One region of the Cobetia sp. Ld8 genome, then DNA from elsewhere that is predicted to be linked to it. Evidence: predicted binding sites of a transcription regulator. Region 1 holds the regulator's gene; each other region holds the start of a gene.
The links. Region 1 encodes PhoB, which activates phosphate uptake and scavenging genes when phosphate is short. Its sites were predicted from a motif close to TGTCATANNNNTGTCANA; they were not measured.
Positions count from the first base shown of each region.

Region 1 (10,244 bases):
CATCTCGCCCTGGCGACGCGTCACGCCGAGCCCATCCAGCGCCGCGCCCAGACGCTGCCCCAGCGCTTGCGGCAGCAACCCATCCAGCGGAGTTTCCTCAGGCGCGACCAGCGTGACGCGGTGGCCGGCGGCCGTCAGATCATTGGCGTATTCACAGCCGACCAGTCCGGCACCGACAATCACCACGTGCCCGTCTTCCCCGCGCTCGCGGGCCTTCGCCAGCGTCGCGCAGAAGGCCGCATAGTCGTCGAGGTCATTGATGCTCTGCACGCGTGAGGCCACTTCCGCGGCGACGGGGAAGGGACGACGCGGCGCCGCGCCGAGTGCCAGTACCAGCTCGTCATAGGCCAGACACTCCTCGCCCAGCCATAGCTGGCGGGCATCACCGTCGATGGCAGTGACGCGTTGATGGGTACGCAGCTCGGCATTCAGCTCGTCCACCAGCGCCACCGGCGCCTGACGCGACAGGTCGGTGGCCGACATCTTCTTGGCGAAGGCGGTGGACAGCATCGGCTTGGCGTAATCGTGGCCGCTGTCCTGGCTGATGAGGATCAGCCGGCTGTCCTTGTCACGCGCACGCAGCGCGCGCGCCAGACCAATGCCCGCCATGCCGGTACCAATGATGACAAGGGTGCGAGGGTCGCGCATGGCACCATCTCCTGAGATCGATCCGAGGGGAGCGCTGATGAAAGAGCGCCAGCAGCGTCCGTCATGAACGCCGATGAATGCGCCCAGCATACCAGCCCGCCAGCAGTGCAGGCATGCCTGAGCGGGAGGCCTTGCCGCCCGGCCATGCTAGACTCGCCATTTCGTCATCCTGACAGGGAATTCACCGTGGTCCGATGCCCAGCAGGCGAGCCTCATCGCGCAGCGCTCACGCCACAGACCTCCACCTGTGAGGCGCCTCATTCGTCAACCGAGACTCTATGCCAGCCTGCGCCTCGCTGGCCTTTGCCCACGCGCGTCATGGCCACTGCTTCGGCGGCGGTGCGCCGTCATTGGCAGCCGGCTGCCGCGCTGCAGGGTGTCATGCCGGCCGGCTGGTGGGCGTGGCTCTCCTCGTCGGACTCGCTGACCCAGCGTCTTGCCAGCGCCATGCAGCAGCAGGATGAACGCGATGGCCAGCCAATCCAGGGCCTGCGCGTGCGCCTGCTGCTGCAGGACACCGGCCCCGCGCGGCTGGATGAGGCACGCCTGCTGGGCATCGGCCCACGCCGGCATGTCTGGCGACGCGAAGTGGCGCTCTGTCATGGCGATACGCCATGGGTGATCGCACGCTCGCTGGCGGCGCTGGACCTGGCCCACGGTCATCGCCTCTCGACGCTGGGTGAGCGCTCGCTGGGCCATTGGCTGTTTCGCCAGCCCGACCTGACCCGCAGCGCCATCGATGTCAGCCGTGCCCCGCTGGTGCTTTCGAGTCCCAGGCCGCTGGCCCGCACCACCAGTCGGTGGATGCGCCGCTCGATGTTCTCGCATGGTCGCTTCAAGGTGCTGGTGCAGGAGGGCTTCACGCCGGCCTTCCAGCACGCGCTGCAGCTGGCCTGAGCCTGGCCACGTTTCTCTCTTCCCTTGCCCACTACCACCCGCCCAGGAGCCCCGATGACCGCGTCATCCACTTCCGCCGCTTCGCGTCCTTCCAGACTGGCCGACTACCTCGCCCTGACACGGCTGGACCGCCCCATCGGCACCTGGCTGCTGATGTGGCCGACCCTGTGGGCACTGTGGCTGGCGGCAGATGGCATTCCCGAGCGCACGACCCTGCTGATCTTCATCGCCGGGGTCTATCTGATGCGCGCCGCCGGCTGCGTGATCAACGACTACGCCGACCGCCATTGGGACAAGCATGTCGAGCGCACGCGTGACCGACCGCTGACCTCGGGTCGCATCTCGGAGCACGAGGCGCTGACGCTGTTCGGGGGGCTGGTCGCGGCCGCCTTCGTGCTGGTGTGCTTCACCAATCTGACCACGGTGCTGCTGTCGATCATCGCCGTGCTGCTGGCGGCCAGCTACCCGTTCATGAAGCGCTTCCATCATCTGCCCCAGGTGGTGCTGGGCGCCGCCTTCGGCTGGGCGATTCCGATGGCCTTCGCCGCGACGCTGGAGGAGGTGCCGACCTACGGCTGGTGGCTGTTCGCGGCCAACTTGATGTGGACGGTGGCTTACGACACCGCCTACGCGATGGTCGATCGCAACGACGACCTCAAGGTGGGCATCAAGTCCACCGCCGTGCTGTTCGGGCGTGCCGACAAGCTGATGATCGGCCTGTTGCAGCTGGGCATGCTGGCGGTGTTGATCGGCATCGGCCTGCACCTGGCGCTGGGCATCTTCTACTGGCTGGGGCTGGCTGCCGCCGCCGTCACCTTCGTCTGGCAGCAACGTCTGATCCGGGAGCGTGAGCGTGCGCCCTGCTTCCAGGCCTTCCTCAACAATCATTGGACGGGTCTGCTGATCTTCGCCGGTATCGCCCTGGCGACCTGGCCGATGAGCTGACGCCTGCATAAACATTAGTATTATTTAATTCAAAGCAACCCCTGCCCTCTATTGCTTCCCAGCCCACGGTTCATGCCTGCCTGCCGCGCCTCCAAGGCGGCTGGCAGGCTTGCGTGCAAGCTGCCATGCTGGCAGTTGTCATCTCGCTGTCATATAAGCGGGTTGTAATCGTCATCGACTTGTCATTCTGGCGCGTGCGCCGACTGCTGCATGGGATCTAGCGATGAGCTCCAAGACCGTACTGATTGTCGACGATGAATCCTCGATTCGCGAGATGATCGCCGTTGCCCTCGAAATGGCGGATTACCGCGTGCTGGAGGCAGACAATGCCCAGGACGCCCACGCCATCGTCGTCGATGAAAAGCCCGATCTGCTGTTGCTGGACTGGATGATGCCGGGCACCAGTGGCCTGGAGCTCGCGCGGCGTCTCAAGCGTGACGAGACCACCTCGGAGCTGCCGATCATCCTGTTGACTGCCAAGGGCGAGGAAGACAACAAGATTCAAGGCCTGGAAGCCGGTGCCGACGACTACATCACCAAGCCCTTCTCGCCGCGCGAGCTGGTCGCCCGTCTCAAGGCCGTGCTGCGTCGCACCACTCCCAAGGGGGTCGAGGAGGCGGTGGAAGTCGAAGGCCTGATGCTCGACCCGGCCAGCCACCGCGTCACCGCCCACGGCAACTCGCTGGATGTCGGCCCGACCGAATATCGCCTGCTGCAGTTCTTCATGACGCATCAGGAGCGTGCCTACACGCGCAGCCAGCTGCTCGATCAGGTATGGGGCGGCAACGTCTATGTCGAGGAGCGCACCGTGGACGTGCACATCCGTCGCCTGCGCAAGGCGCTGGGCACAGGCCATCAGCATCTGATCCAGACCGTCCGCGGCACCGGTTACCGCTTTAGCGCTCAGGCCTGAGGGATTCATGCGCTATTGGACCAACGAGCTATGGCGCCTCGGCTACCTTGCCGGTGGCTTCGGCCTGATCGGTGGCCTGCTGGGCCATCTGGGCTGGGGCCTGGCGCTGGGTCTTTCGCTGTATCTGTTCGTCCATCTCAAGCACTTGAAGAGCCTCTACACCTGGCTGATCACCAATCCCCATGAAGAGCCGCCGCCCGGCGATGGCGTCTGGGGAGACCTGCTCGATCGTCTCTACCGCTACCAGAAGGGCCAGCGTCAGGCTCAGGAGCGACTGCGCAGCATCCTCAACCGTATCCAGGAATCCTCCGAGGCCATGCGCGACGGCCTGGTGATGCTGGACAACCACGGTGACATGGAATGGTGGAACAGCGCTGCCGAGCAGCTGGTCGGTCTCAAGGCCAGCCACGACCGCGGTCAGCACATCACCAACTATCTGCGTGACCCCGTCTTCATCGACTACTTCAATCGGCTGGCCTACCGCGAGCCGCTGACGCTCCAGTCGCCGCTATCTGACAACCTGACGCTGCAGATCTCCATCACCCTGTTCGGTGACAACGAGCGCCTGGTCATGCTGCGTGACGTCACCCGCCTCTATCGTCTTGAAGAGATGCGCCGCGACTTCGTGGCCAATGTCTCCCATGAGCTGCGCACGCCGCTGACGGTACTGGCCGGCTATCTCGAGACCTACTCCGATTACGCCGATGACCTGCCACCGCGCTGGCAGCGTGGACTGGGCCAGATGCAGAGCCAGACCGACCGCATGCAGCACCTGGTCGAGGACCTGCTGACCCTGTCACGCCTGGAAACCGACGAGCTGTCCGACAATGGTCGCTGCATCGACATGAGTGCCCTGCTCGGCCATATCCGCGACGACGCCGAAGGCCTGTCCCAGGGGCGCCACACCTTCTCCATCGAGGCCGATGCCAGCCTGTCACTGCGCGGTGAGGAGCAGGAGCTGCGCAGCGCGATCTCGAATCTGGTCTTCAATGCGGTGCGCTACACCCCCGAAGACTGTCATATCACCCTGCGCTGGAAGGCGGATGACCAGGGCCTGCTGGTCGAGGTGGAAGATGACGGGGACGGCATCGACCCGGTGCACCTGCCGCGCCTGACCGAGCGCTTCTACCGCATCGACAAGGACCGCAGCACCGCCACGGGAGGCACCGGCCTCGGGCTCGCCATCGTCAAGCATGTGCTGATTCGTCATCAGGGCCATCTGGAGATCGACAGCCACCCCGGCGAGGGTGCGCGCTTCCGCTGTCACTTCCCCGACGAGCGCGCCTGTCAGGCGAGCGCTCCCCAGGCCAGCAGTGCGCTAGCCCAGTGATGGGCTGATTCAGTGATGATCTGCCCCGGACGCCAGCCCAACGCAGAACGCCCCGCAGCCACCTCGTAAGGAGGCGACTGCGGGGCGTTTCGTTTGGTCAATCAGACGACGCTGCGGCTATTTCAGCGACGTGCCAACTTAGAGACGTGCCAACTTAGCGACGAGTCAGTTCAGCGACAGGCTGTCTCAACGACGCGGTGCCGGCAACTGACGGTAGTGGCTCTGCCACATCAATACCGCCCCGGCGACGGCGCCCGGGATGAACAGCAGATTGGCCAGCGGCACCAGCGTCATGACGAACACCGCGGCGCCGAAGGTCAGTGAGGGCCACCAGCGCGCCTTGAGGCGCTGCTTCATGTCACCGAAGCTGACCTGATGGTTGTCCATCGGGTAGTCGAGATACTGGATCGACATGCTCCAGGCCGAGAACAGTCCCCACAACAGCGGCGAGAGCAGGTTCAGGCCCGGGATGAAGCCGATGATGAACAGCGCGATCATGCGCGGGATGAAGTAGCCCAGCTTGGCCATTTCACGCCCCAGCGAGTCGACGCCGATCTTCATCAGGCCACGGTCATCATCGATCAGGGTGCCATCCAGACGATGCTCGACCTTCTCGGCCAGAATGCCGTAGAAGGGCGCGGCGATCAGGTTGGTCACCAGGCTGAAGGTGAAGAACACCACCAGCAACAGACTCACTACCAGCACCGGCCAGATCAACCAGCTGAGCCACTCCAGCCAGGCCGGCACCTTGAGCATCCAGTAATCGATCCAGCCACCGAACTGGTTGAACAATACCCACAGCGTGATGCTGTAGAGCACCAGGTTGATCGCCAGCGGTACGAATACGAAGCGGCGCAGCCCGGGGGTATAGACCATGCGGGTCCCGCGGACCAGCGCCGATACGGCATCAATCATGCGACGTCCTCGTCATCTCAAAAGAACCGGCCAGCCAGCGGGCTGACCGGAGCCACACCCTAGCACTCCCGCCTGCGCGGCGCAGCTGTCGGCCGCCTGACACCGCTCGCGCTCCCACGACGCAATCGCCCCGCGACCTGCCGGTGGGCAGGTGCGGGGCGAAAGACGCTACACAGGGGCAGGGAAGCGCGTCAGCTCACTTCTTGTCCAGGTCCTGCGGCTTCAGGTCATGGGTATCGGTGTGACGCACATCCACGCCCTTGACCAGGAAGATGACGTACTCGGCCAGGTTGTCGGCGTGGTCACCGATGCGCTCCAGCGCACGCAGAATCCACATCACGTTGAGCACCGGGGTGATCTGGCGCGCGTCTTCCATCATGAAAGTCATCAGCGAGCGCATCGCGCTCTGATATTCCAGATCCACCGAGGCGTCTTCACGCAGCACCTTGAGGGCAAGGTCGGTATCGAAGCGCGCGAAGGCCGTCAGGGAGTCACGCACCATGCTGCGCACGTGCTGGCTGAGATGACGCACCTCGACCATGCCACGCGGGCTCTGGCCGTTCTCGACCAGCGAGATGGCGTTGCGTGCGATCTTGCTCGATTCATCACCGATACGCTCGAGATCGGAGGTGGCGCGGATGACGGCCAGCACCAGGCGCAGGTCGGAGGCCGCCGGCTGACGGCGGGCCAGCACCCGGGTGCACTCGTCATCGATCTTGAGCTGCATGTCGTTGACAGCCTTGTCGTTGTCGCGCACCCGCGTGGCGGTTTCACTGTCGCCTTCCAGCAATGCCGTGACGGCATCCTGCAGTTGTTTCTCTACCAGTCCGCCCATGGCCAGCAGGTGTGTCTTCAGTGCATCCAGCTCATGATTGAACTGCTCTGAGATATGCTTGCCGTGCGAATCGCTGGTGATATCCATTTCCCTCTCCCGGAAAGTCGCCCACCGAGTCAGGGGGCGTGACATGAATGACGTGACAAGTATGGCCCACTACTGACTGACACAGCGGGCTCCCCCTCAGCATGCCGACACTTGATTGCAGTTATGTTTCACCCATGGCGCAAAGGCGCTATCTGGCCGCCATCGTCAGCAATATCAGGGCGAAAAGGCTACCTGGCTACACGTTCGCGCATGAGCGCGCTAACCGAAACGCCCCGTGATGTAGTCTTCCGTCTGGCGGCGCCGCGGGTTGGTGAACAGCTGATCCGTCGGGGCGAATTCCACCAAGCGGCCCTCATGCAGGAAGGCGGTATCGTCTGACACCCGCGCGGCCTGCTGCATGTTGTGCGTGACGATGATCAGCGTCAGGCGCGAGCGCAGCGAACGGATCAGCTCCTCGATCTTGAGCGTCGAGATGGGGTCCAGCGCCGAGGCCGGTTCATCCAGCAGCAGCACCTCCGGCTCGACCGCCAGCGTCCGCGCAATCACCAGCCGCTGTTGCTGGCCACCCGAGAGCCCCAGCGCGCTGTCGTGCAGGCGGTCCTTCACTTCTTCCCACAGCGCCGCGGAGCGCAGGCAGGATTCGACCTTGTCATCGAGGTGGCGCTTGTCATTCTCGCCGACCAGCCGCAGCCCGAAGGCCACGTTCTCGTAGACCGACATCGGAAAGGGATTGGGCGTCTGGAAGACCATGCCGATCCGGCGGCGCAGCATCGGCACGTCCACGCCGCGCGCATGAATGTCCTCGCCCTCGAGCAGTACCTTGCCGGAAAGACGTGACTGTTCGTCGAGATCGGTCATGCGATTGAAGGTACGCAACAGGCTCGACTTGCCGCAGCCGGAAGGGCCGATGAAGGCCGTCACGCGCTTGCGTGTGATCTGCAGGCTGACATCCTCCAGTGCGCGACGCGTCTGGTTCTCCTTGCCGACACGTGCCTGATAATCGAGGCTCAGGTGGCGGGTTTCCAGGCAGATGTCCTCAGCCGGCCGCGCAGGCGTCTCCTGAAGAAACAACTGGGGCTTGGGCTGTTCAGAGTCACGCCTCATTCGGTGGCTCCCTTGTAACGTTGTGCCAGCATGTGACGCAGGCGAATGGCACTCAGATTGAGGCATAGAATCACGACCACCAGCACCAGCGCGGTCGCGTAGACCAGCGGCCGACTGCTGAAGGCGTCGCTGCTCTGGAAGGCCAGATCATAGACCTGATGCCCCAGATGCATGAATTTGCGGTCCAGATGCAGCCACGGGAAGCTGTCATCCAGCGGCAGGTCCGGGGCCAGCTTGACCACTCCGACCAGCATCAGCGGCGCGACTTCACCCGCCGCACGCGCCACGGCCAGAATCAGCCCCGTCATCAGCGCCGGCGAGGCCGCCGGAATCACCACGCGCTTGAGCGTTTCCAGACGTGTCGCCCCCAGCGCCAGCGCGCCTTCGCGCAGACGACGCGGCACGCGCGCCAGCCCCTCTTCCGTGGCGACGATCACCACCGGCAAGGTCAGCAGGGCCAGCGTCAGCGAGGCCCACAGAATGCCACCGGTCCCGAAGGTCGGCGTCGGCAGCCGCTCGGAATAGAACAGCTCGTCAATTCCGGCGCCCAGTCCATAGACGAAGAAGCCGAGACCGAACACGCCGTAGACGATGGAGGGCACCCCGGCCAGGTTGCGCAGCGCGATGCGCGTCAGGCGCGTCAGTCGCCCCTGATGGGCCACCTCGTGCAGATAGAGCGCCGCCATCACGCCGAAGGGCATCACCATGATCGACATCAGCACCACCATCAGCACGGTGCCGAAGATGGCGGGCCAGACACCACCGAAGCCCTCGGTGGGCGCGCCGGCCACGAAGTCACGGAAACGCTTGAAGGTCATCATCAGCCGGCCGCTGAAGCCCATCGCATTGGGCCGCCAGGCATTGCGGATATCATCGAGCGCGATGCGGCCTTCGTAGCCGCCATTGCCGCCCAGCAGCAACTGACCGCCCGCCAGCGCATCACGCAGGGCACTCAGCTGTCCTTCACGCTCGATGAAGGCGCTACGCACCTCTTCCAACTCCTCCTGCATCTCCTGCTCGAGCTCAGCGTCCTCTTGAGTCTGCGCCGCTGCACCGTCAGCAGTGGCGCTGCGCCGGGATGCCAGAGACTGCTGCAGCGCCTGATAGCGACTGCTCAAGGCTTCACTGTCCAGGCGCAGTGCCTGCAACTGGCGCCGCTCGCTCTCGATCATCTGCAGGCGGGCAAACAGTGGCTCGGCGTCCTCGGACAAGGGCCGGGCAGGCCCGTCGTCGACTTCGGGCGTGTGGTCCATCTCCCCTGTCATCGGGTCACTCAGCGCCCGTGGCATGCCGTAGAGAGTGCGCCCGTCGCGCATTTCCAGCATCAGCGCCTGGCTGGGGAAGGTCATCCTGTCGAGCAGCGTCTCCGGCAGCCACTGCCAGCTGGCCGCGGCCCCGTCACGTGAGGATGTCTGCAGCAACCACCATTGCTGGCGAGCGTCATCCCCCTCGCCCGAGGCGACACGGCGCATCTCCTCGTGCATCAGCTCGCCGAGCAGATGGCGATTGTCGGCCGCCGGCTCACCGCGCGTGGTGGTCAGGGCCGTGGGACTCTGGCCCGGCTGCGCCGTCAGCTCCACCTCGACCAGCCGTGAGGGCCAGAAGTGACTGAAGGAGCCCACCACCAGCAGGCTGAGCAGGCCCAGCACCAGCACCAGCGAGACACTGACCGCCATGGCATTCAGCCAACCCCATGGGCCGCCGTCGCGCCAGTAGCGCTGCAGGCGCCCGACCAGCGGCTCGCGCGGGCGCAGCAGTGAGGAGCCGGCGCGATTGGTGTCAGGGTGACTCATCCCCAGCTCCCCTGATTGGGCGGCGTGAAGCGCTGTCGCAGCACTTCCGCCAGCGTATTGACCACGAAAGTGAAGACGAACAATGCCAGGGCAGCGAGGAACAGCAAGCGGTAGTGGCTGCTGCCGACCTCGGCCTCCGGCAGCTCGATGGCCAGGGTCGCGGCCAGTGAGCGCAGGCCCTCGAACAGGCTGGCATCCACCAGCGGCGTATTGCCGGCCACCATCAGCACGATCATCGTCTCACCGACGGCGCGCCCCATGCCGATCATCATCGCCGAGAACAGCCCGACGGCGGCGGCAGGCAGGATGACGCGGCGCAGGCTCTGCCATGGCGTCGCGCCAAGCGCCGCGGAGCCGGCGGCCAGACCGCGCGGCACCGACGAGAGGGCGTCCTCGCTGAGCGTGAACAGGGTCGGCATCACCGCCAGCCCCAGCGCCATGCCGGTCACCAGGGTGTTGCGCTGGGCGTAATCGATGCCGTAGTGGCTGAACAGCCACTGACGGAGGTCGCCGTCGAACCACCACTGCTCGACCTGGCCGGCGATGGTCACATCCAGCCACAGCAGCACGAACAGCAGCGGCAACAGCCCGAAGGCCGCCATGTTTTCCGGCAGCAGATTGCGCCATACGCGCGGCGACAGGGTCCACAGGAAGCCGGCCACCATGGTGCCCAGCGGAATCAGGACCAGCCCCAGCAACACCGCCATCAGCTCACGCTCGACGAAGGGTGCGACCACCAGCGCGGCGATGAAGCCGATCACCACGGTCGGCAGCGCCTCCATCATCTCCAGCAGCGGCTTGATGCGGGAACGCTGG
Region 1 covers NZ_JBISHF010000009.1:279,824-290,067, reverse strand. The annotation lists gene ACJJV2_RS17485 (NAD(P)/FAD-dependent oxidoreductase) at 1-648, opposite strand, end outside; gene ACJJV2_RS17480 (chorismate--pyruvate lyase family protein) at 967-1,545, shown strand; gene ubiA (4-hydroxybenzoate octaprenyltransferase) at 1,600-2,490, shown strand; gene phoB (phosphate regulon transcriptional regulator PhoB) at 2,714-3,403, shown strand; gene phoR (phosphate regulon sensor histidine kinase PhoR) at 3,411-4,733, shown strand; gene cysZ (sulfate transporter CysZ) at 4,920-5,648, opposite strand; gene phoU (phosphate signaling complex protein PhoU) at 5,845-6,570, opposite strand; gene pstB (phosphate ABC transporter ATP-binding protein PstB) at 6,790-7,635, opposite strand; gene pstA (phosphate ABC transporter permease PstA) at 7,632-9,428, opposite strand; gene ACJJV2_RS17440 (ABC transporter permease subunit) at 9,425-10,244, opposite strand, start outside.

Region 2 (10,244 bases), on a different contig from region 1:
CTAACCGACTGGTCCGCTATTCTGGACGAATGGTCATCAGTCCGCGCATCTGTGCCCCTACCCTCAACAATAAGCGACAGGATCATGGATGATCTCAGCATTACCCCTATCAGCGATTCGGCTTGCAGCAGCTATCTGAGCGCCGCGGCTCGGCGACTGTGCTGCGGCAACATGCTCGCGACCTACAAACGGCATGGCATGAGCTGGAACGAGGAGTTGTTCAGCGAGCGCTGGCAGGACAACGAGAACTACGCGATACGTATCAATGGCGAATGGGTCGGCTTCATCAGCCTCAAGGCCCTGCCGGACATCCTGTATCTGCGCGACCTGCAACTGGTGCCACATTGGCAAGGCCGTGGCGTCGGCTCCGCCTGCCTGAACTGGTTGATCCAGCTGGCAACGCAACAGGAGTACGGCCAGTCGCTGATGAAAGACCGCGCCTCCGAGCTCTCCCCGGGCGCTCAGCCCTGCCCGCGCGCGCTGCGCCTGAGAGTCTTCTCCGACAGCCCGGCATTGGCGCTCTACCAGCGCCACGGCTTCACCCTGGTCAATGAGCAGTGCACCCCGACGCGCAGTGGCAGCATCATGGCACTGGAAAGACCCCTCGCCTTCCAGACAGCGCCGACGCTTGCCCCGCGGAGTGATCACGCGCCCCTGCCCCCGGTAGGCAATGCCTCTCTCGACACGATCATCGATGACCTTACCGAGGAAGAGGCCTTGACGATCACCGCCAAGCGCAAGCGACAGTCCCCTCCGGCCGCGCGGAACATCGCGCATCATTAGGCGATTTCCCGTGCGCGATTTCCGCCAGATACGACAATGCCCGGTCATAGGACCGGGCATTATCGTTCAGGACTCATTCACCATCAGGGGTGAGATTTTACTGCGCTTATGGCTGATGGGCTCCTCCTCAGCGGGCGAGGAAGTCCAGGATATAGCGCACGGTATCCTGCGGCTTTTCATCCGTCACCCAGTGACCGGCATCCTTCACCCAGATCAGCTCGGCACCCGGAATGGCATCTGCCAGCATCGGGGCGTAATCCGGCTTCTGGAAGTTGTCCTTGTCGCCCCACAGCACCAGAGTCTTGATCTCGATATTCTTGAGCTCACCGGCGATGGCCTGGGTGTATTCCTTGTTGAGACGACGCATGTTGCGGAAGAAAGCCGCCTTGCCTTGCTCGCTGTTCCACTGGGACACATAGCGCTCGACCATCTCTTCGGTCGCGACGGCCGGATCATGCACACCACTGGGCATGAAGCCGCGCATGGTGCTGATGAATTCCTCGACGCTGGTCGCTTCCTCGACGCCCGGCTCCAGCAGCTGCTTGAACTCCGGAATCGGCCAGGAATCGAAGCATACGCTGTCGATCAGTACTTGACGGCGAACACGCTCGGGATGATTGACGGCCATCAGCTGACCGATACCTCCGCCGATATCATGCGAGACGACATCCGCACTCGCCACACCCAGTGAATCCATCAGCTTGATGAAGATGCGTGTCTGGGCATTGATGGAAACGTCAGCATCCACCGGCATGTCCGACTCGCCATAGTTGAGCATGTCCGGGGCGATGACACGATAATGCCTGGCCAATTCCGGCATCACATCACGCCACATCAGCTTGTTGGTCGGAATACCGTGAATCAACAACAGCGGCTGACCTTCACCCATTTCCTTGTAGGCAATGCGGTGACCTTCGATCATCGCATAACGGGTTTCCAGGGCTTCCATTGTCACGTTGTCGTGGCTCATTGCTGACCTCTTCGCTTGATGAATACTCAATCACGGCCTGGCGAAACAGTGCTATATCGCGGTGATGCCGTGAACTTGGGACCACCTTACGGATTCCTGAGCGATCACTCAAGCACGATTTTGATTGATTGCTCAAAATACGCTTTAATGGCCCCATCAAATTCAAGGGAAACGCCCATGGCCCGTGTCATCAACCGCAGTCTGCTCGATCTTCGTCGCCTGACCATCAACCTGGTGACCTACCCCGAAGGCCACAGCGTGATGCGCCACAACGACCCGATGGGCAGCGGCAGCTACTACAAGCTCAATATCGTGCTCAAGAAGCCCCGCCGGGGCGGTGTCTTCGAGACCGATGGCAGCCTCTTTCGCCTCGCGGACCGCGTGGTGCTGTTTCGCCCCGACCTTCACGAACACAGCGTCAGCCGCATCGAGCGCGGCAAACGCGTGCTGCTGAGCATCGCCTTGCACGCACCTTGGCGCTGACCCGCAATGGGACTGCGCAAAAGAACCTGAGGCAAAAGCGAATAATGAAACAGATAGCGGGTAGCGCCAAGTGACAAAAAAACGCCAGTCAGCAATTGCTGACTGGCGTTTTTTCCCACCTGAATCCAGGCCAGGAACGACGTGCTCGACAATGTGCTGCCTTGGCTATTCCATCCGGTCCAGCCCGACGCGATAACGGGCAAAGCCCATCTCGTCCTGATCCACCAACGTCATCGGGTAGACCGCCTGGGCATCAATGAACTGCTGCGCATCCTCGCCGGGGGCGGTGGTGAAGCGAATGTCCAGCGGGGTATCGGTGTCGATCGCGGCCAGCCGCCAGTTGTGATCCGCCGCGGGGTCCACCGCGCCCTGCTGCTGCGTCTGGCGCGAGATGTACTGGGCCAGAATGCTGCGATTTTCATCCGGTGACGCGAAAGCGATATGCGACTCTCCGGTGCCGGGGAAGTCCTCGCCGTAGGCGCGATAGTTGTTGGTCGCGAGCAGGAAGACCTCGTCGTCCTTGACCGGCTCGCCCTGGTAGGCGAGTCCCTGGATACGGTGGGCATCGGCGTCGATCAGCGCGCAATTGCCGTCGTAACGCGCCGGCTGCGTGACATCCACCCGGTACTCGACGCCATCGATCACGTCGAAGTTGTAGCTGCGGAAACCTTCCCAGTTGATCAAGGGCTGGGGCGTGGCGAGATCCGGATCAATGCGATGGAACTGGCCGGCGCTGCACTCGAGCCATTCCCGCACTTCCCTGCCGGTGACCTTGAGCGCCACCAGCGTATTCGGATAGAGATAGAGATCGGCGGCATTGCGGAAGCTCAGCTCGCCCGCCTCCATCTCGGTGAACTGGGTCGGATCATTGTGACGGCCGCCGACCTTGAACGGCGCGGCTGCCGAGAGAATCGGCAAGCCTTCCAGGTCCGGGTCGCCTTCGACGAAGCGTTTGACGTAATCGGCCTGGGCGCGATTGACGATCTGGATCGTCGGGTCGTCCTGCACCAGCGCCAGATAGCTCTTCATCGCCGCACTGGCGCGTCCGATGCTGCGATTGACGTACTCGCGCGTGGCGTCGTGCTCATGATCGACCAGCGCCGCCAGTTCGGCATCTTCCGCCACTTGCGCCTCGCCCCCTACCTGAATCGGGCGGGCTTCTGTCTGGCCGCTCACTACCCGCCACTGGCCCGAGGCATTGCTCAGTTCGAGATCCATCACGCCCACATGGCTGCCCCAGTGCCCCGGCATCATCGCCGGCACGCCATTGAGGGTGCCCCTGGCGATATCGGCCCCCGGTACCTCGGCGAATTCCTCGCTGGGGAAGACGGCATGGGCATGCCCGAAGGCGATGCCATCGATGCCCTCGACCTGCGAGAGGTAATACACCGAATTCTCGGCCATCACCCGGTAGGGGTCGGTCGAGATGCCGGAGTGCGGGATGGCGATCACCACATCCGCGCCCGCCCGGCGCATCTCGGGCACCCAGCGCCTGGCGCTCTCGGTGATGCCCTCGGCCGTCAGGCGGCCCTGGAGGTGCTTGCGGTCCCAGGTCATCACCTGCGGCGGTGCGAAGCCGATATAGCCGATCTTCAATGTCTGAGCGTTGCCCTCACTGTCGGTGAAGGCATGGGCGGTGATCTGGTAGGGCGTGAAGTACGGCTCGCCTGTCGTGGCGTCCAGCAGGTTGGCGTTCACATAGGGGAACTGCGCGCCGGACAGCGCCCGTTCGAGATACTCGAGCCCGTAATTGAATTCATGATTGCCGATATTGCCGACATCGTAATCCAGCTGATTCATGACCTTGTAGGCCGGGAAGACATCACCCTCCTCGAGACCTTCTGCCGCCATGTAATCGCCCATCGGGCTGCCCTGGATGAGGTCGCCATTGTCCAGCAGCACGCTGTTGGCTACCTCGGCACGCGCCTGCTTGATCAGACCTGCCGCGCGTACCAGGCCGATGCGCACGCTGGGCCGGTCCTTGTAATAGTCGTAATCCATCACGTTGGCGTGGATGTCGGTGGTCTCGATCACGCGCAGTGACAGCGTCGCGGCATTGGCTGGCTGAACGATCATGAAGATACCTCCGAGACTGGCCAGGCCAAGGATGGCTGCCCGCAAAGGCGGCTTGCGCCGACGTCCGGGGTGCTGCGCAACAGCTGGCGAGTCAGACGCCCGTTGATCTTCGCTAGCCGATGAAGCATTCGCCATCTCTCACTTCCTTGTCATGGGGGGATGTGCCAGTGCCCCTTGGGGGCAGCGCTCCATTATTCAGATGCCGACGCCTCAGGCAACTGGCGGTCTCTGCCCGCCAGCCAGCCGACACCTGCCATCAGCACACTGAGGACGGCGCAGACCATCAGTGCCAGCTGCCAATTGCCCTGCATATCGTAGAGCGCGCCGATCAGCGGCGGCCCCATGGCCGCGAGCAGATAGCCCAGCGTCTGCGCCATGCTCGACAGTGAAGCCGACTGCATGGCATCACGCGCCCGCAGCCCCATGAATGACAAGGCGAGAATGAAGCTGGCCCCGGAGCCCGCGCCCAGCAACAGCACCCACACCAGTGCCCACTTTGGCATCAGCCATAGCCCGATGAATCCCGCCAGCGACATGCAGGGCGTCGCGAAGGCGATCAGGCGTTGATCCTTCAGGCGCGGCATCAGGGGCACCAGAATCAATCCCGGCAAGGCCGAAGCCAGCTGGAGTAGACCATGCAACGAGCCCGCCTTCTCGGCTGAGAAGCCATTGTCCGCCAGCATGCTCGGCAGCCAGCTGTTGACGGTATAGAACAGCAGCGAATTGATGCCCATGAAGAGCGTCACCTGCCAGGCCAGTGGCGAATGCCACACGGCTGCCTGACGCACCGGCCGCGCGGCACCCTTCTCGGCTTCCTTCGCCGCCGCCGGCAGGGAGCGACGTGACAACTGCGGCCACCACACCCCCATCGTCACCAATGGCAAAACGACCACTATGAGCATCGCGTACTGCCAGCCAGCGCTGCTGCCCTGTGCCAAAGGCACCATCAGCGCCGAGGCGATGGCGGCCATGATGCCCATGGTCAGCACATAGCAGGAGGTCAGCAGCGCGACATGCTGCGCAAAGCTGCGTTTGACCAGACTGGGCAGCAGCACATTGCCCACGGCAATGCCCGCCCCGATCAGGCCGATACCCAGATAGAGGGCCAGCATGCTGCCCTGCACCCGCAGCACGATGCCCGCGGCGATCGTCACCAAGGCGAGGAAGAGACTGCGTTCAAGCCCGAGACCTCTGGCGAGGCGCGGCACCCAGGGCGAGACGACGACGAAGGCCAGCAGCGGCAGAATCATCAACAGGCCAGCCGCCGTGGCATTGAAGCCCAGCGCCGCCTGCAGGCGCTCCAGCAGTGGCGCGATACTGGTGAAGGGCGCACGCAGGTTCATGGCGATCAACAGGATACCGGCGATCAATACGGCCGGATGGCTCAGTCGCCGGACAGGAGACGAGTGGCAGAGTTCAGTCATGAGGCGCTCGCAGCGATCGTGAAACGGGGTAATGGCGGGACGACACCCAAGAGATGAGTCCGCACACAGAGTGAGGCTAGCTTAATCCCCTCGCCCACTGCAGAATTGAGCCATCATGACATCAGATCACTGAAATCAGACAATCTGCGAGCCGCCATGTCAGTGACCACACCCGTTCTACCGCCATCGCCCGGGGTCAGCACCCGCGGCCCCGATCAGGTGCCCTTCTCCAGCAGCGTCTGCGAGCACGACCCGGACATCTACGAGATTCCGGCCAGCGCCCTGCATGTCGAGACCGGCCAGCAGGTGATGGAGGTGCCGATCCACCAGCATCGCAAGGGACAGCTGGTGATCGCCCTGCATGGCGTGGTGACCAGTCGCGTACCGGAAGGTCTGTGGATGGTGCCGCCGCACAGCGGGGTCTGGATTCCCGGCAACCTGCCCCACAGCAATCATCTGACCCGTGGCGGCCGCGTCTGCCACCTGTTCATCGAGCCCGGTGCGCTCGAGATGCCAAGCCACAGCTGCACGCTGTCGATCTCGCCCCTGCTGCGTGAGCTGGTGCTGCGTCTGGCGGAGCTACCCCAGCCATATCCTGAACAGGGGCCGACAGCGCGGCTGGTCGGCGTGCTGCTGGAAGAGCTGGCCTGCATGCCAAGCGAACGTCTGCACCTGCCCTTGCCCGAAGACCCGCGGCTGACACGCATCAGCGATGCCCTGATCAAGACCCCGGACGACCGACGCACCCTGGCCGAGTGGGCGAGCGAACTGGCGATGAGCGAACGCACCCTCGCCCGGCTTATCCAGCGTGACACCGGCCTGAGCTTCAGCCGCTGGCGTCAGCAACTGCACCTGGTGGTGGCGATTCGCCTGCTGGCCGAAGGCATGAGCGTGCAGCGCGTCTCGGAAGACGTCGGCTATCAGTCCGTCAACGCCTTCATCAGCATGTTCAAGAAGCTGCTCGGCACTACACCCGCCCGCTACCTGCAGGAACGCGAGCAACGCCGCTCTGGCAGTGGCATGGGCGGCGCGTGACGGCGACGCTTACTGAGTGGCCGCCTGTGCCACGCTGACGGCCAGCGCTTCGACGGAATCCACGATCGGCAGCCGGTCATCGAGCAGATGGCTGATAATGGAGAGCTCGGTGCAGGCCAGCACCAGCACATCGGCTTCCTGCGCCACCAGGTCAGCGGCGGCCTGACGGAAGGCTCCCCCGACGGCGTCATCACTCACCTGGCCTTTCTTGACGCTGCGGATCACCTCCAGCATCGCGTCCTCATCCTGGGGATAGGCCAGCGACAGACCACGCGACTCGATGAAGCCTTCGTAAAGGCCAATCTTGCGCAGCGCCGGGGAACACAGCATGCCGACACGTGCGCCCGGCCACTGCGCCGCCACCCAGTCCAGGGTGCGCTCGACGATATGCCACACCGGAATCGAGACGGCGTCCTGCGCATCCTGCCAGTAGTAGTGGGCCGTGTTGCAGGGCATGACCAGAAAATCACACCCGGACTGCTCCAGTCGCTGGGCCATTTCCGCGATGGCAGGCCCCGGAGAGACATCGCCCCCTTCCAGCAGAGCCTTGATGCGCGACGGCACCTTGGGATTGTTGTCGACCACCATGTGTACATGATCGATGTCGTCCTCGGCCGGTGTGGCCTGGATCACCTGCTGCATGAAGGCCACCGTGGCATCCGGCCCCATGCCGCCCAACACGCCCACGACGATATGTTCTGCGCCCGAGGCGTCATGCGAGCTTCTCATTGGTCGTTCTCCGACAAAACTCTCACTGAAGATCAAGGCTCGAGAGGATGGCGACGTGGCCGGCATCCTCTCGAGAAACTGTTTCATGAGGCACTGTTCACGAAGGGTTGTGTTTACGAGCCACTGTGTTGACGAAAACAGTGATGACGAGCCACTGCCCTCCGCTGGGCCGCTAGAAGCCCATCATGTCCGGCAGCCACATTGTCAGCTGCGGCACGAAGGCCAGCAGCAAGGCGATCAGCACCATGGTGCCGACCAGCGGCAGCGCCCGCACCGAGATTTTCTCGATGGACACGTTGGCGATGCTGGAGCTGATGAACATGTTCTCGCCCAGTGGCGGGGTCGAGAAGCCGATCCCGAGACTCACCACCAGCACGATCCCGAAGTGCACCGGGTCGACGCCCAGCTCCACCATGACCGGCAGCAACACCGGCGTGACGATCATGATGGTGGCCAGAATCTCGATGAACATGCCGACGATCAGCAGGAAGGCGATCACCAGCACCCACACCAGCCACAGGCTGTCGGTGATGTTGAGGATGCCCTGGGCGATCATGGCCGGAATGTGATGCTCCACCAGGATGCGACCGAAGGCGGTAGCGGTGAACATGATGATCAGCACGCGACCGGTCAGCCAAGTCGTGTTCTGGAAGGCTTCATTCAAGCCCAGCAGCGAGGACTCCTTGTGAATGAAGACACCGACGAACAGCGCATAGAAGATCGAGACGACGGCGGCTTCGGTCGGTGTGAAAAGACCGCTGTAGATGCCGCCGAGGATGACCACCGGTGCCATCAGTGACCAGAAGCCCTCCTTGAGTACCTTGAAGACACGCGCCTTGTCGTACGGCTCGCCCTGGGCCTGATAGCCGTTGCGCTTGGCGGTGATGTAGTTGGCGATCATCAGGGCCGCCCCCAGCATGATGCCCGGGATGACACCCGCCATGAACAGCGCCGAGATCGACTCGTTGGCGGTCACCCCGTAGATGACCAACGGCATGCTGGGCGGAATCACGACGCCCAGTCCGCCAGCGGTGGCGGTAATCGCCGCCGGATAGCTGCGGCCGTAGCCACGTTCGATCATCGCCGGAATCACCAGCATGCCCACGGCCGCCGTGGTCGCCGGCCCCGAGCCGGAGATGGCGCCGAAGAACATGCAGGCCATCACCGCTGCCGCCCCCAGGCCACCTGCGGCCGGGCCCGCCAGCTCTTCGGCGATACGAATCAGACGCCGCGCGATGCCGGCGTCGCCCATCAGGGCGCCCGCCAGAATGAAGGATGGCAGTGCCATCAGCGGGAAGGAGTTGATCGCCGAGAACGCCAGCTCCACCAGCGAGGTGATGTCATCACCACTGACGACATAGACCGCCATGGACGCCACCCCAAGGGCAACGACGATGGGTGAGCCCAGAAACAGCAGTGCACCGAACAGAGAGAACAGAATAGTCGCGGCCATGGCATCAGCCTCCCATCTTGGCGGTGCGGGTGTCATCGGCGGCATCCGGGGCCGCTTCCGTGATGCGCTTCACTTCCTCGTCGTCCACGTTGCCGGGCTCGATGCCTCTGACCAGCTTGAGGAACTGCACCTGCAATACGCGAAAGGCCATCAAGGTGAAGGCCACGGGGAAGATGTAATAGACATAGGCGAGCGACCAGCCGAGCGCTGGGGACTCATAGGGAAACTCGGTGAGAAGCCCGATCAGATCCAGGCTCTTGTAGGCGATGATCAGGCTGAAGAGCGCCCAGATAAGGTCGACAAACAGCAGGATGGCGTTGGCCACCTTGCGCGGCAGCAGATTGATATGGGTCTGCAGCCGATTGTGGGCACTCAGGTGAGCCGCGTGTGCAGCCCCCAGGAAGACGAACCAGACGAAGGCGTAGCGTGCCAGCTCTTCCATCCATGCCATGCCGATACCGAACACGACACGCAATACCACTTGGGAAAACAGCAGGAGTACGAAGACCGCGAGTAGAAAGCGGCAGGCGTAATCCTCGAGATTGTTCAATCTGGCCAACATGCGAGCCTCCTTCACGATGAACTGTGAGAGGGATACCAGCACTGTCTGGTATCCCTGCTCGATAGCATTGAACGCAGCGGGGGTCGCTCAGGCGTCATTCACGCTGACGCCGCGAGCGACCCCGCCCACTCGGGCTCAGTGGCCCAATGCTTTCTGCAATTCGTCGAAGGATTCCTTGCCGCCGATCTCTTCATAGAACTGCGGCCAGACTTCTTCCTTGGCAATGCTGATCCACTTGTCCTCGTCGGTCAGCTGGGCGGACTGCACCCCTTCCGCTTCCATGGCAGCACGCGCCTGAGAGGCCTCGGTCAGCTGGAATTGAAGCGCATAGAGCTGGGCTTCCAGGCCGGCGCGATCGATGATCTCGCGCTCCTCATCAGAGAGCTTGTTGTAGGTGCGCACCCCCATGACGATCGGCTGCAGGGAGTACTGATAGTGGACCTCGGTCAGATACTTCTGCACTTCCTGGAACTTCATCGTGTAGTTGACGATGTCCGGGTTGTCCTGGCCATCGATCACGCCCTGCTGCAGACCGGTGAAGACTTCCGGCCACGACATGCTGATCGGGCTGGCGCCCCAGGCCTGATAGGTGGCGAGCATGATCTTGTTCTGCGGCACACGGATCTTCATGCCTTCAAGGTCGTCCAGCGACGTCACCGGACGCTTGGAGTTGGTCAGATAACGGAAGTTGGAATACAGCCAGCTGACGATGTGGACGCCGGCCTGTTT
Region 2 covers NZ_JBISHF010000007.1:1,074,097-1,084,340, forward strand. The annotation lists gene ACJJV2_RS09290 (GNAT family N-acetyltransferase) at 85-783, shown strand; gene ACJJV2_RS09295 (alpha/beta fold hydrolase) at 911-1,753, opposite strand; gene ACJJV2_RS09300 (hypothetical protein) at 1,931-2,236, shown strand; gene ACJJV2_RS09305 (bifunctional 2',3'-cyclic-nucleotide 2'-phosphodiesterase/3'-nucleotidase) at 2,402-4,312, opposite strand; gene ACJJV2_RS09310 (MFS transporter) at 4,504-5,736, opposite strand; gene ACJJV2_RS09315 (AraC family transcriptional regulator) at 5,893-6,771, shown strand; gene ACJJV2_RS09320 (aspartate/glutamate racemase family protein) at 6,781-7,500, opposite strand; gene ACJJV2_RS09325 (TRAP transporter large permease) at 7,673-8,953, opposite strand; gene ACJJV2_RS09330 (TRAP transporter small permease) at 8,958-9,515, opposite strand; gene ACJJV2_RS09335 (TRAP transporter substrate-binding protein) at 9,651-10,244, opposite strand, start outside.
Region 2: the regulator PhoB is predicted to act here: its motif matches at 4,449-4,466, upstream of ACJJV2_RS09305 (bifunctional 2',3'-cyclic-nucleotide 2'-phosphodiesterase/3'-nucleotidase).

Region 3 (10,244 bases), on a different contig from region 1:
CGCACTGCACGGTGCCGCGATTGGTCTTCACGGCGCGGATCTTGCCGCCTTCGACCACCAGGTCCTGCACCACGGTGAGCTGGTGGATCTCGACGCCACGCTTGGCGGCTTCCTTGGCGTAACCCCAGGCGACCGCATCATGCCGCGCGGTGGCGCCATCGATGTGCCACAGGCCCGCCATGACCGGCAGGTGGCCGGGGTCCAGATTCAGGGTCGGTACCAGCTCTCGGATCTGCTGGCGATCCAGCATCTCGGTGCGCCCGCCGAAGTGGGTGTTGACCTCGGCACGCTGGCGGAAGGCGCGCACGGTGGAATCGGTGTGCGCGAGGGTCAGCTGGCCGCGTTCCGAATACATGATGTTGTAGTCGAACTCGTTGGACAGTCCCTGGAACATGCGCACCGATTCGCTGTAGAAGCGCACGCCTTCCGGCGTCAGGTAGTTGGAGCGAATCACCGCGGTGTTGCGCGCGGTGTTGCCACTGCCCAGGTAGGCCTTTTCCAGCACGGCGATATTGGTGATGCCGTGATACTTGGCCAGATAGTAGGCGGTGGCCAGGCCGTGCCCGCCGCCGCCGATGATGACCACGTCGTAGCGGGACTTCAGCTCCGTGGGCGGGGGGAGGTCGACTTCGGCCGGATACTCGGAGGACAGGCCGTACTTGAGCAGGGAAAAGGGCATCGGTGACTCCCGGTACGCGCAAACGTACCTCTAGTGGTTCAGGCCGACTGGCGACGCGCGGCAGTCAGAGTGTTGGCGAGCAGGCAGGCGATGGTCATCGGGCCGACGCCCCCCGGGACAGGCGTGATGGCGCCGGCGATCTTGCTGACCGCAGCGAAGTCCACGTCCCCGACCAGGCGGGTGCGTGCCTTGCCGGTGGGGCTTTGCTCGGCGGACTGCGCGATGCGATTGATGCCCACATCGATGACCACGGCGCCGGGCTTGATCCAGTCGGCGCTGATCATGTTCGGGCGCCCGACCGCGGCGACCACGATATCGGCCTGGCGACAGAGTTCGGCGGGATTCTGGCTGCGCGAGTGCAGCTGGGTGACGCTGCAGTTGGCGGCCAGCAGCAGACTGGCCATCGGCTTGCCGACGATGTTGGAGCGGCCGATGATCACCGCATGCAGCCCGGAAAGGTCACCGCCGCGTTCGGCAAAGGTATCGCGCAACAGGCGCATGCAGCCGGTGGGCGTGCAGGGCGCCAGGGCATCGGCGCCCTGCACCAGCGCCCCGACGTTCATGCGATGGAAGCCGTCGACGTCCTTGGCGGGGTCGATGGCCTCCAGCACCGCGTCTTCCTGGATATGCGCCGGCAGCGGCAGCTGGACGAGGATGCCATGCACCTCGGGGTCTGCATTGAGTCTGGCGACCAGCGCCAGCAACTCGGCTTCGCGGGTCTCGCTGGGCAGCACGTGCTCGAAGGACTGCATGCCACACTCGACGGTGCGCTTGAGCTTGTTGCGCACATACACCTGGCTTGCCGGGTCTTCGCCGACCAGCACGACGGCAAGCCCCGGTATCACGCCCTGTTGCGCGAGGCTTGCGACCTCTGCCGTGACTTCCTTGAGCAGTCGCGCCGAGGCGGCCTTGCCATCGATCACGGCGGCGGTGGGCTGTGCGAGTGTCTCGTCCGCGCTCGCGGTGGGTGTCGCTTGGGTATTCATGACTGCGCTTCCTCCCTTGGGTGACGGCCGATGATTCACACGTGGTCTGTCTTGCAGGCTTGTGCGACGCCTTGCTTGAGGACTTGTTTGAAGTCTTACTTGAAGATCACGGTGCGATCATTGGCGAGGAAGACGCGGTGTTCGATGTGATAGCGCACGGCATTGGTCAGTGCCTGGGTCTCGGTATTGCGGCCCGCTGCGACCAGATCTTCCGGGGCGAAGTTGTGTTCGACCCGCTGTACGGCCTGATCGATGATCGGCCCTTCGTCGAGATCCGCGGTGACATAGTGAGCGGTGGCCCCGATCAGCTTGACCCCGCGGGCATGGGCCTGGTGATAGGGCTTGGCACCCTTGAAGCCAGGCAGGAAGGAGTGGTGGATGTTGATGGCGCGCCCGGCCAGCTTCTGGCACAGCTCATCGGAGAGAATCTGCATGTAGCGCGCCAGCACCACCAGCTGAGTGCCGGTCTCGTCGACGATGTCCATCAGGGCCGCTTCCTGGCGCGCCTTGGTGTCCTTGGTGATCGGCAGGTAGACGAAGCGGATGCCTTCGCGCTCGACCATCGGGCGCAGGTCGAGGTGATTGGAGACCACCGCGGTGATCCGCATGTCCAGCTCACCCTTGCGGTAGTGATAGAGCAGGTCGTCCAGGCAGTGGTCGAACTTGGAGACCATGATCAGCACCGGCATCTTGTCCTGGCCACCGTGGATCTGCCATTGCATCTCGAAGGGAGCCGCCACGTCCTCGAAGGCCTGACGCATCTGGGCGATATCGCCTTCGACGCCTTCATTGAAGCGGAAGCGGGCGCGGAAGAAGAACTGCCCCTTGTCCTCATCATCGTATTGCGCCAGCTCACTGATGTAGCACTCATGGGTGGTCAGGAAGGTGGTGATGGCCGCCACGATGCCGGACGTCGCCGGGCAGCTGATGGTGAGAATGAAGTGATCGTCTGAGGTGCAGGTCGCGTGAGGCATTCTGGGCTCCGATGTCGGCAGAGAGGCATTGTTGTTGTGATGTGAAGAATGTCATTCACTGACGTGGCTGCGGCTCGGTTATTTCCTGTCAGTGACTTAATTTTCTTCTCAAGTAAATAACAATGTTTTTCTGGCGCTGGGTCAAGCCTGATCGACGCGCCGGCCGGCGTTAGCGCTCATGAAATTAAGACAATCATTCACTGATGAATTTTTCCGCTTTGGGAGAGTGCGGCGCAGGGCAAGGCCATGCGGCGGACGAGGGTGGGACAGGTGTCAGATGAGACACGCTCGTCTCGGGATGGCTACAACTTTTGGATAAGGTGAAAGAAATCGTCATGTCAGGGATCGACAATTGCGAGCTTGAATATCAACACGTTAGTGTCTGCTCATGACAAACCTCGAGGGACGCCCTCCAGGACTCGCTATTCATGCAAGATGACGAGGTAGACACGATGCGCAAGTTGACGATCGCAGCACTGATGGTGGCCAGCATGGCCGGTTCCTCCGTGGCACTGGCCGGCAATCCGACGCTTGAGGCTCACAAGGACAGCGCCAAGACTCAGTACTCCCAGTCCAAGAACAGCGCCAAGTCCCAGTACAGCCAGTCCAAGAACAGCGCCAAGTCATCTGCCAAGTCTGCCGCCCAGTCCCACAAGGCCACGGCAAGCAGCAAGGCGTCGGCCAGGACATCACACGCCAGCCAGGCGGCCAAGTCAGCCAAGTCCAGTGCCAGCAACAAGGCGAGCGATACTCAGTCTCGTTACCAGAAGAAGAACTACGCCGACGTGCTCAAGAACGAGCGCCACTGAGGCATGACATCGCTGCCTGATGGCAGCTGAATGTCCCGGATGATGAAAGCCCCCCGCAGCCTTTGGTTGCTGGGGGCTTTTGCGTTTCGGCCTCTTTTGTTCAGATCCTGTCTCCAGACGCTGTGGCCAAGCCCTTTGCGTCAGGCCCTCGTCTCCAAGCCCTTTGCTTCAAGCTCTCGGATCAGCGCCATGCCCTCTGGCTCACGATGGCAGGGTGTAAAGAGCGAGTGGATATCAGCGTTCTCGAAAGCGCGACCTTCAAGACGTGCTGGGTGTCTGTCAGGCAAGACAGCTTCATCGCGTAGCGAAGTGCTCAGCTCGCCATCTTCAAATGAACGTCAATCAGCGGGGGAGAAGGCCACGATAGCGGGGCATCACGGGGCCTGTCGGCCTCGGCGCGAGCCGTTATCGGAAAATACATATGGAAATTCATATTTTCAGATAATCGTGAAAGTCGCCTTGTCACGCTCGCTCCAGGGCGTTGTCTTTGGACTGTCATGCGAGCGCATCACGTTCGCAATGCAAGCGTCATCCAATCTTCATACGAAGCGCCTACTTTACATCCGCAGCTGGATCTCGGTTCGAACGAAAAAAACTCAAGGGGCAGGGAATATGAAGACGCTTGGCTTGGTGGTAGGCGCGATGATGCTGGTTCCTTCGATGGCGCAGGCGGCGTTCAGTCTGGATAGCCGTTACAACGACGCCGATGGGGATCTGGTGGCGGATATTCCGACGGATGCCTCACAGCTCAAGGACCCGAGCACGCTGGTATTTGCCTATACGCCGGTGGAAGACCCGGCGGTCTATGCCGATGCCTGGTCTGACTTTCTGGATTACCTGGCCGAGAAGACCGGCAAGAAGGTGCAGTTCTTCCCGGTGCAGTCCAACGCCGCCCAGATCGAAGCCATGCGTGCGGGGCGTCTGCATATTGCCGGCTTCAATACCGGTTCCAACCCGCTGGCCGTGGCCTGTGCCGGCTATCGCCCGTTCACCATGATGGCGGCGGCGGATGGCAGCTACGGCTACGAGATGGAAATCATCACCTACCCGGGTTCCGGCATCGACAAGGTCGAGGACATCAAGGGCAAGGAAATGGCCTTCACCTCCGAGACCTCCAACTCCGGCTTCAAGGCACCGTCTGCCATCCTCAAGGCCGATTACGACATGGTCGCCGGCACTGATTTCACGCCGGTGTTCTCCGGCAAGCATGACAATTCCATCCTCGGCGTCGCCAACCACGATTACGTCGCTGCTGCCGTTGCCAATTCGGTGATGGGGCGCATGGAAGATCGCGGCGTGATCGAGGCGGACCAGATCAAGACGCTCTATACCTCGCAGACCTTCCCGACCACCAGCTACGGCGTCGCCTATAACCTGACGCCGGAGCTGCAGGCCAGGATCAAGGACGCCTTCATGAGCTTCCCCTGGGAAGGCTCCTCACTGGCAGCGGAGTTCTCCGAGTCCGGTGAAGCGAAATTCGTGCCGATCTCCTTCCAGAAGGAGTGGGAAGTCATCCGCAAGATCGATGACGCCAACAACGTTCAATACAACTGCCGCTGAACCCCGCAAGAGGGATCAGGCAGTGACATGACGGGCGTAACGCGACCTCCCGAATTGATGCCATATGTGGCTGGCCGGGAGGTCGTGAAGGGCCAGCACCCTGAACGCCAGTGCCGCCAGTCTGGAATATTGGCTTATATGGATCAGTGAATGTTGTCGGGTGGCGTCGCCAGCTGATGATATCTGTCCCGCGCGCGAGGCGGGGGGCAGACCAGAGAACACACGGGAGAAGGGAATGAAGCGTCTTGGATGGTGGTTGGGTTCATTGCTGTTGGTGCCGACGCTGGCGCAAGCGCAGTTCAGTCTGGGCGAACGCTACAGCGATGCCGATGGCGACATGGTGGCGGATATCCCCACGGACCCCGCCGAACTGAAGGACCCCGCCACCCTGGTATTTGCCTACACCCCAGTGGAAGACCCGGCAGTCTACGCCGATGCCTGGTCTGATTTTCTGGAGTATCTGGCCGAGAAGACCGGCAAGAAGGTGCAATTCTTCCCGGTGCAGTCCAACGCCGCCCAGATCGAGGCCATGCGTGCCGGCCGTCTGCAGATTGCCGGCTTCAATACCGGTTCCACCCCGCTGGCGGTGGCCTGTGCCGGTTTTCGTCCCTTCACCATGATGGCCGCGGACGATGGCTCCTTCGGTTACGAGATGGAAATCATCACCTATCCGGGCTCCGGGATCGACAAGGTCGAGGACATCAAGGGCCGCGAGATGGCCTTCACCTCCGAGACCTCCAATTCCGGCTACAAGGCACCGTCGGCGATTCTGAAGTCCGACTACGGCATGGTCGCCGGTACCGATTTCACCCCCGTGTTTTCCGGCAAGCATGACAACTCGGTACTCGGTGTCGCGAACAAGGATTACCCGGCCGCCGCGATCGCCAACAAGGTCGCCCGTCGCATGGAGCAGCGCGGTGTGATCAAGCCCGAGCAACTCAAGACGCTGTATACCTCCCAGACCTTCCCGACCACCAGCTACGGCATGGCGCACAACCTGACGCCGGAGCTGCAGGAGAAGATCAAGGACGCCTTCAGAACCTTCCCGTGGGAAGGCTCGTCACTGGCAGAAGAATTCACGCCGGTGGGGGAAACCCGGTTCATTCCGATTTCCTTCAAGAAGGAGTGGGAAGTCATCCGCAAGATCGACGCGGCGAACAACGTTCAATACCACTGCCGTTGATCGGCAGGGTCGGGAGTCAAACGTGCTGAAACTAGAGAAAGTCACCAAGACCTACAAGACGGGTGATCTGGCGCTCAATGCCGTCAGTCTTGAGGTACCGGCAGGGCAGGTGGTCGGGTTGATCGGCCCGTCAGGGGCGGGCAAGTCGACCTTGATCCGCTGCATCAACCGGCTGGTCGAGCCGACCTCCGGCGAGATCAGTCTGGCCGGCGAGTCCCTGACGGGCCTCAAGGGGAGCGACCTGCGCCGCGTCCGTCGGCGTATCGGGATGATCTTCCAGGAATATGCACTGGTCGAGCGTCTGACGGTGATGGAGAACGTGCTGTCAGGCCGACTGGGCTATGTCTCGTACTGGCGCTCGCTGTTGCGTCGTTATCCGGCGGCAGACGTGCAGCAGGCGTTTGCATTGCTGGAGCGGGTGGGGCTTGCGGGGCGTCACGACAAGCGCGCCGATGAGCTGTCGGGCGGGCAGCGTCAGCGAGTCGGCATCGCGCGGGCACTGGAGCAGAATCCGGAGCTGTTGCTGGTCGATGAGCCGACCGCCTCACTGGACCCCAAGACCTCGCGCCAGATCATGCGTCTGATCCAGGGCATGTGCCGCGAGCGTGGCCTGCCGGCGATCATCAACATCCACGATGTGATGCTGGCCCGCAACTTCGCGGACCGCCTGATCGGGCTGCGTGCCGGGGAAGTGGTCTTCGATGGCCCGCCGGACGCACTGACCGACGAGGTGCTGACCACCATCTATGGTGCCGAGGACTGGACGCAGCTCAATCCGGAAGAGGGCGCCGAGGAGGCGGCAGACGAACCGGCGGTGCGCCCGCAGGCACCGCGCGAGCAGATGGTGGCGGCGACATGACAACGCCAGCTCCCTCTTCCTCCACCATGCCGACCCGCTGGCAGCGTCCGCCGGTGATGTTCAAGCGTCGCTGGCATGCCTGGCTGTTCATGCTGTGTGCCATCGCCTATCTGGTGGTGGCAACCTCGACCATCGAGGTCGACTGGGCACGGGTCCAGGAAGGCATGATCCGCGGCTGGCGCTTCCTGCAGGGCTTTCTGGTCCCGGATTTCACGTCGCGCTGGCGTGATATCCAGCAAGGGCTGATAGAGAGCCTGACCATGACCTGGACCTCGACGCTGGCGGGCATTCTGATCTCGATTCCCATCGGGATCGGCGCAGCACGCAATCTGGCCCCGGCGCCGATCTATTTCCTGTGCCGCTCCATCATCACGCTGTCGCGCTCCTTCCAGGAAATCATCATCGCCATCCTGCTGGTGGCCATGTTCGGCTTCGGGCCCTTCGCGGGCTTTCTGACGCTGACGTTCGCCAGCATCGGCTTCGTCGCCAAGCTGCTGGCCGAGGAGATCGAAGCCTGTGAGGCCGTCCAGATCGAGGCGATTCGTGCCACCGGCGCCGGATGGTGGCAGGTGGTCAACTATGCCGTGCAGCCTCAGGTCATGCCGCGCCTGATCGGCTTGTCGCTCTACCGCCTCGATATCAATTTCCGTGAGTCCTCGGTGATCGGCATCGTCGGCGCGGGCGGGATCGGCGCGACACTCAATACGGCGATCGATCGCTACGAATACGATTCCGCCGGCGCCATCCTGATCATGATCATCGCCATCGTGCTGGTGGTGGAATATTCCTCTTCCTATATCCGTCGGTGGGTGCAATGACAGTCATGACAGACAGTTCCTCGTCTCACGCCCCTGTCTGGCAGCGTTCTTCGTCGCGTCAGCGCCTGGTGAAGTGGGTTGGCCTGTTCTGGCTGGTGGCGTTCAGCGTCTACTGCTGGCAGGTGATGAATGAAGACACCATCTGGGCCTTCGTGGAGGATGCGCCCGCCCAGGCGGCCGATATCGGCGGACGCATGTTCCCGCCTGAGTGGAGCTACCTGGGGCGCTTGTGGCAGCCGCTGTGGGACACCCTCAACATGGCGACGCTGGGTACCGTGCTCGGCGTGATCATGGCCGTGCCGGTCGCCTTCCTCGCCGCCAGCAACACCACGCCGAGCGTGCGCTTCATCCGTCCGCTGGCGCTTTTGATCATCGTGGCCTCGCGTTCGATCAACTCGCTGATCTGGGCGCTGCTGCTGGTCGCCATCATCGGCCCGGGGCTGCTGGCGGGGGTGATCGCCATCGGGCTGCGCTCTATCGGCTTCGTCGCCAAGCTGCTCTACGAAGCCATCGAGGAGATCGATGAGCGTCAGGTCGATGCCGTGCGTGCCACCGGTGCCTCGGGGCTGCAGGTGATGAACTACGCCGTGGTGCCGCAGATTCTGCCGGCCTTCTGGGGCATCAGCGTGTTCCGCTGGGACATCAATATCCGCGAGTCGACGATTCTGGGACTGGTCGGGGCCGGTGGACTGGGGCTCAATCTGCAGTCCTCGCTCAATGTGCTGGCGTGGAACCAGGTCAGCATGATCTTCGTGGTGATCCTGTTTACCGTGATCGCCTCCGAGTGGGTCTCGGCCAAGGTGCGCCAGGCCGTGTTGTAACCTGGCCCATCCCCGGATCCAGATCCAGGCCCAGACCCAGACCCAGACCCTGAGGCATGTCCGCAACACGCGCAAAGCAAGACGCCAACACCTCTGTCGCGCGCAATGCGCACAGAGGTGTTGGCGTTCTGGTTGCGGCAAATGTCTCGCCAGATCGACAGACGACCAGCCAGCAAATGACGAGACAGCTGTGCGCCTGGGTCCCGATCAGGCCGGTTCGCTGAAGGTCTCGACCAGATGCTGGGCAAACGCCTGCACGCGACGCGGCTGGGCGCGCGCCGGCGGAAACAGCAGCTGCAGCGGCGAGGGCGGCGCGGCATGTTCCGGCAGCAGTTCGATCAGGCGACCCGCGTGGAGATCCTCCTTTACGTCGACTTCCGATTTCAGCGCGATGCCCAACCCTTCCAGGCACCACTGACGCACCAGTTCGCCGTCATTGGCGATCCGGTTGCCACTGACGGTGACGATCTGCGGCACCTTGTGACTGCCGAAGCGCCATTCGTTGTCGAGGCTCTTGCCGAAGCGCATCACCAGGCAGTTGTGGTGCTTGAGGTCCACCGGCGTCAGCGGCGCTGGATGCTGTGCCAGATAGGCGGGGGAGGCGCATATCAGTCGGCGTTTCTGGCCCAGATGCCGCACGCGCAGCGTACTGTCCATGATGGTGCCGAAGCGCAGGGCAAGATCGATCCCCTGGCCGACGATATCCACGTAGCTGTCCGACAGCAGCAGTTCTATCTCGATGGTGGGGTGCAGATGCTGGAATTCGGTGATGGCGCGTGACAGGGCATTGCGGCCCAGGTCGCTGGGCGCACTGACGCGAATGCGGCCGGTGAGGGTCTGGGCGCCCAGGCGGATGCGGGTCTCCAGTTCCGAGACGCTGTCGAGCAGGACGCGAGCTTCTTCCATCAGTGTCCGACCTTCTTCGGTCAGGCTGATGGCGCGCGTGGTGCGATTGAGCAGCACCACCCCGTAATGGGCTTCCAGCGCGGCGAGGCGCTCGGACACGGTGGTGGGCGATAGACCCGTCTCGCGTCCTGCGGCGGTCAGGCTGCCTTTCTCGATGATGGTCAGGAACAGGGCGATATTATCCAGCAGCATTGTACGGTTTTTCCGAATTATCTTTGCGTAAGTTGGATGTTTATACGGATGAGGCTTGTGGCTAGGATGACCACATCGCTTGCGCAACTCAAGCTTCCCGATCACGCCACGGAGTGCCTTTCATGACCCAGCTGACCATCATCGCCAATATCCATGCCAAGCCGGACCAGATCGAGTAGGTCAAGGCAGCGCTTCTGGCACTGGTGCCGATCACCCGTGCCGAGGAAGGCTGCCTTGGCTACACCCTGCACCAGAACAACGACAATCCGGCGCACTTCACCTTTCATGAGAATTGGGCCTCGCGGGAACTCTGGCTGCAGCACATGCAGGCCCCGCACCTGGAAGAGTATGTGGCAGCGACTGAAGGCGCGGTCAGCGAATTCACCCTGCATGAAATGACGGCCTTCGACTGAGAGGCGGGCCTGGGCCCTGGATATGGGCTCTGGCCCTGGATAAA
Region 3 covers NZ_JBISHF010000007.1:1,130,371-1,140,614, reverse strand. The annotation lists gene ACJJV2_RS09595 (FAD-dependent oxidoreductase) at 1-679, opposite strand, end outside; gene folD (bifunctional methylenetetrahydrofolate dehydrogenase/methenyltetrahydrofolate cyclohydrolase FolD) at 718-1,665, opposite strand; gene purU (formyltetrahydrofolate deformylase) at 1,761-2,639, opposite strand; gene ACJJV2_RS09580 (hypothetical protein) at 3,092-3,448, shown strand; gene phnD (phosphate/phosphite/phosphonate ABC transporter substrate-binding protein) at 4,061-5,008, shown strand; gene phnD (phosphate/phosphite/phosphonate ABC transporter substrate-binding protein) at 5,244-6,191, shown strand; gene phnC (phosphonate ABC transporter ATP-binding protein) at 6,214-7,050, shown strand; gene phnE (phosphonate ABC transporter, permease protein PhnE) at 7,047-7,868, shown strand; gene phnE (phosphonate ABC transporter, permease protein PhnE) at 7,874-8,689, shown strand; gene ACJJV2_RS09550 (LysR family transcriptional regulator) at 8,897-9,787, opposite strand; gene ACJJV2_RS09545 (putative quinol monooxygenase) at 9,982-10,200, shown strand.
Region 3: the regulator PhoB is predicted to act here: its motif matches at 3,931-3,948, upstream of phnD (phosphate/phosphite/phosphonate ABC transporter substrate-binding protein).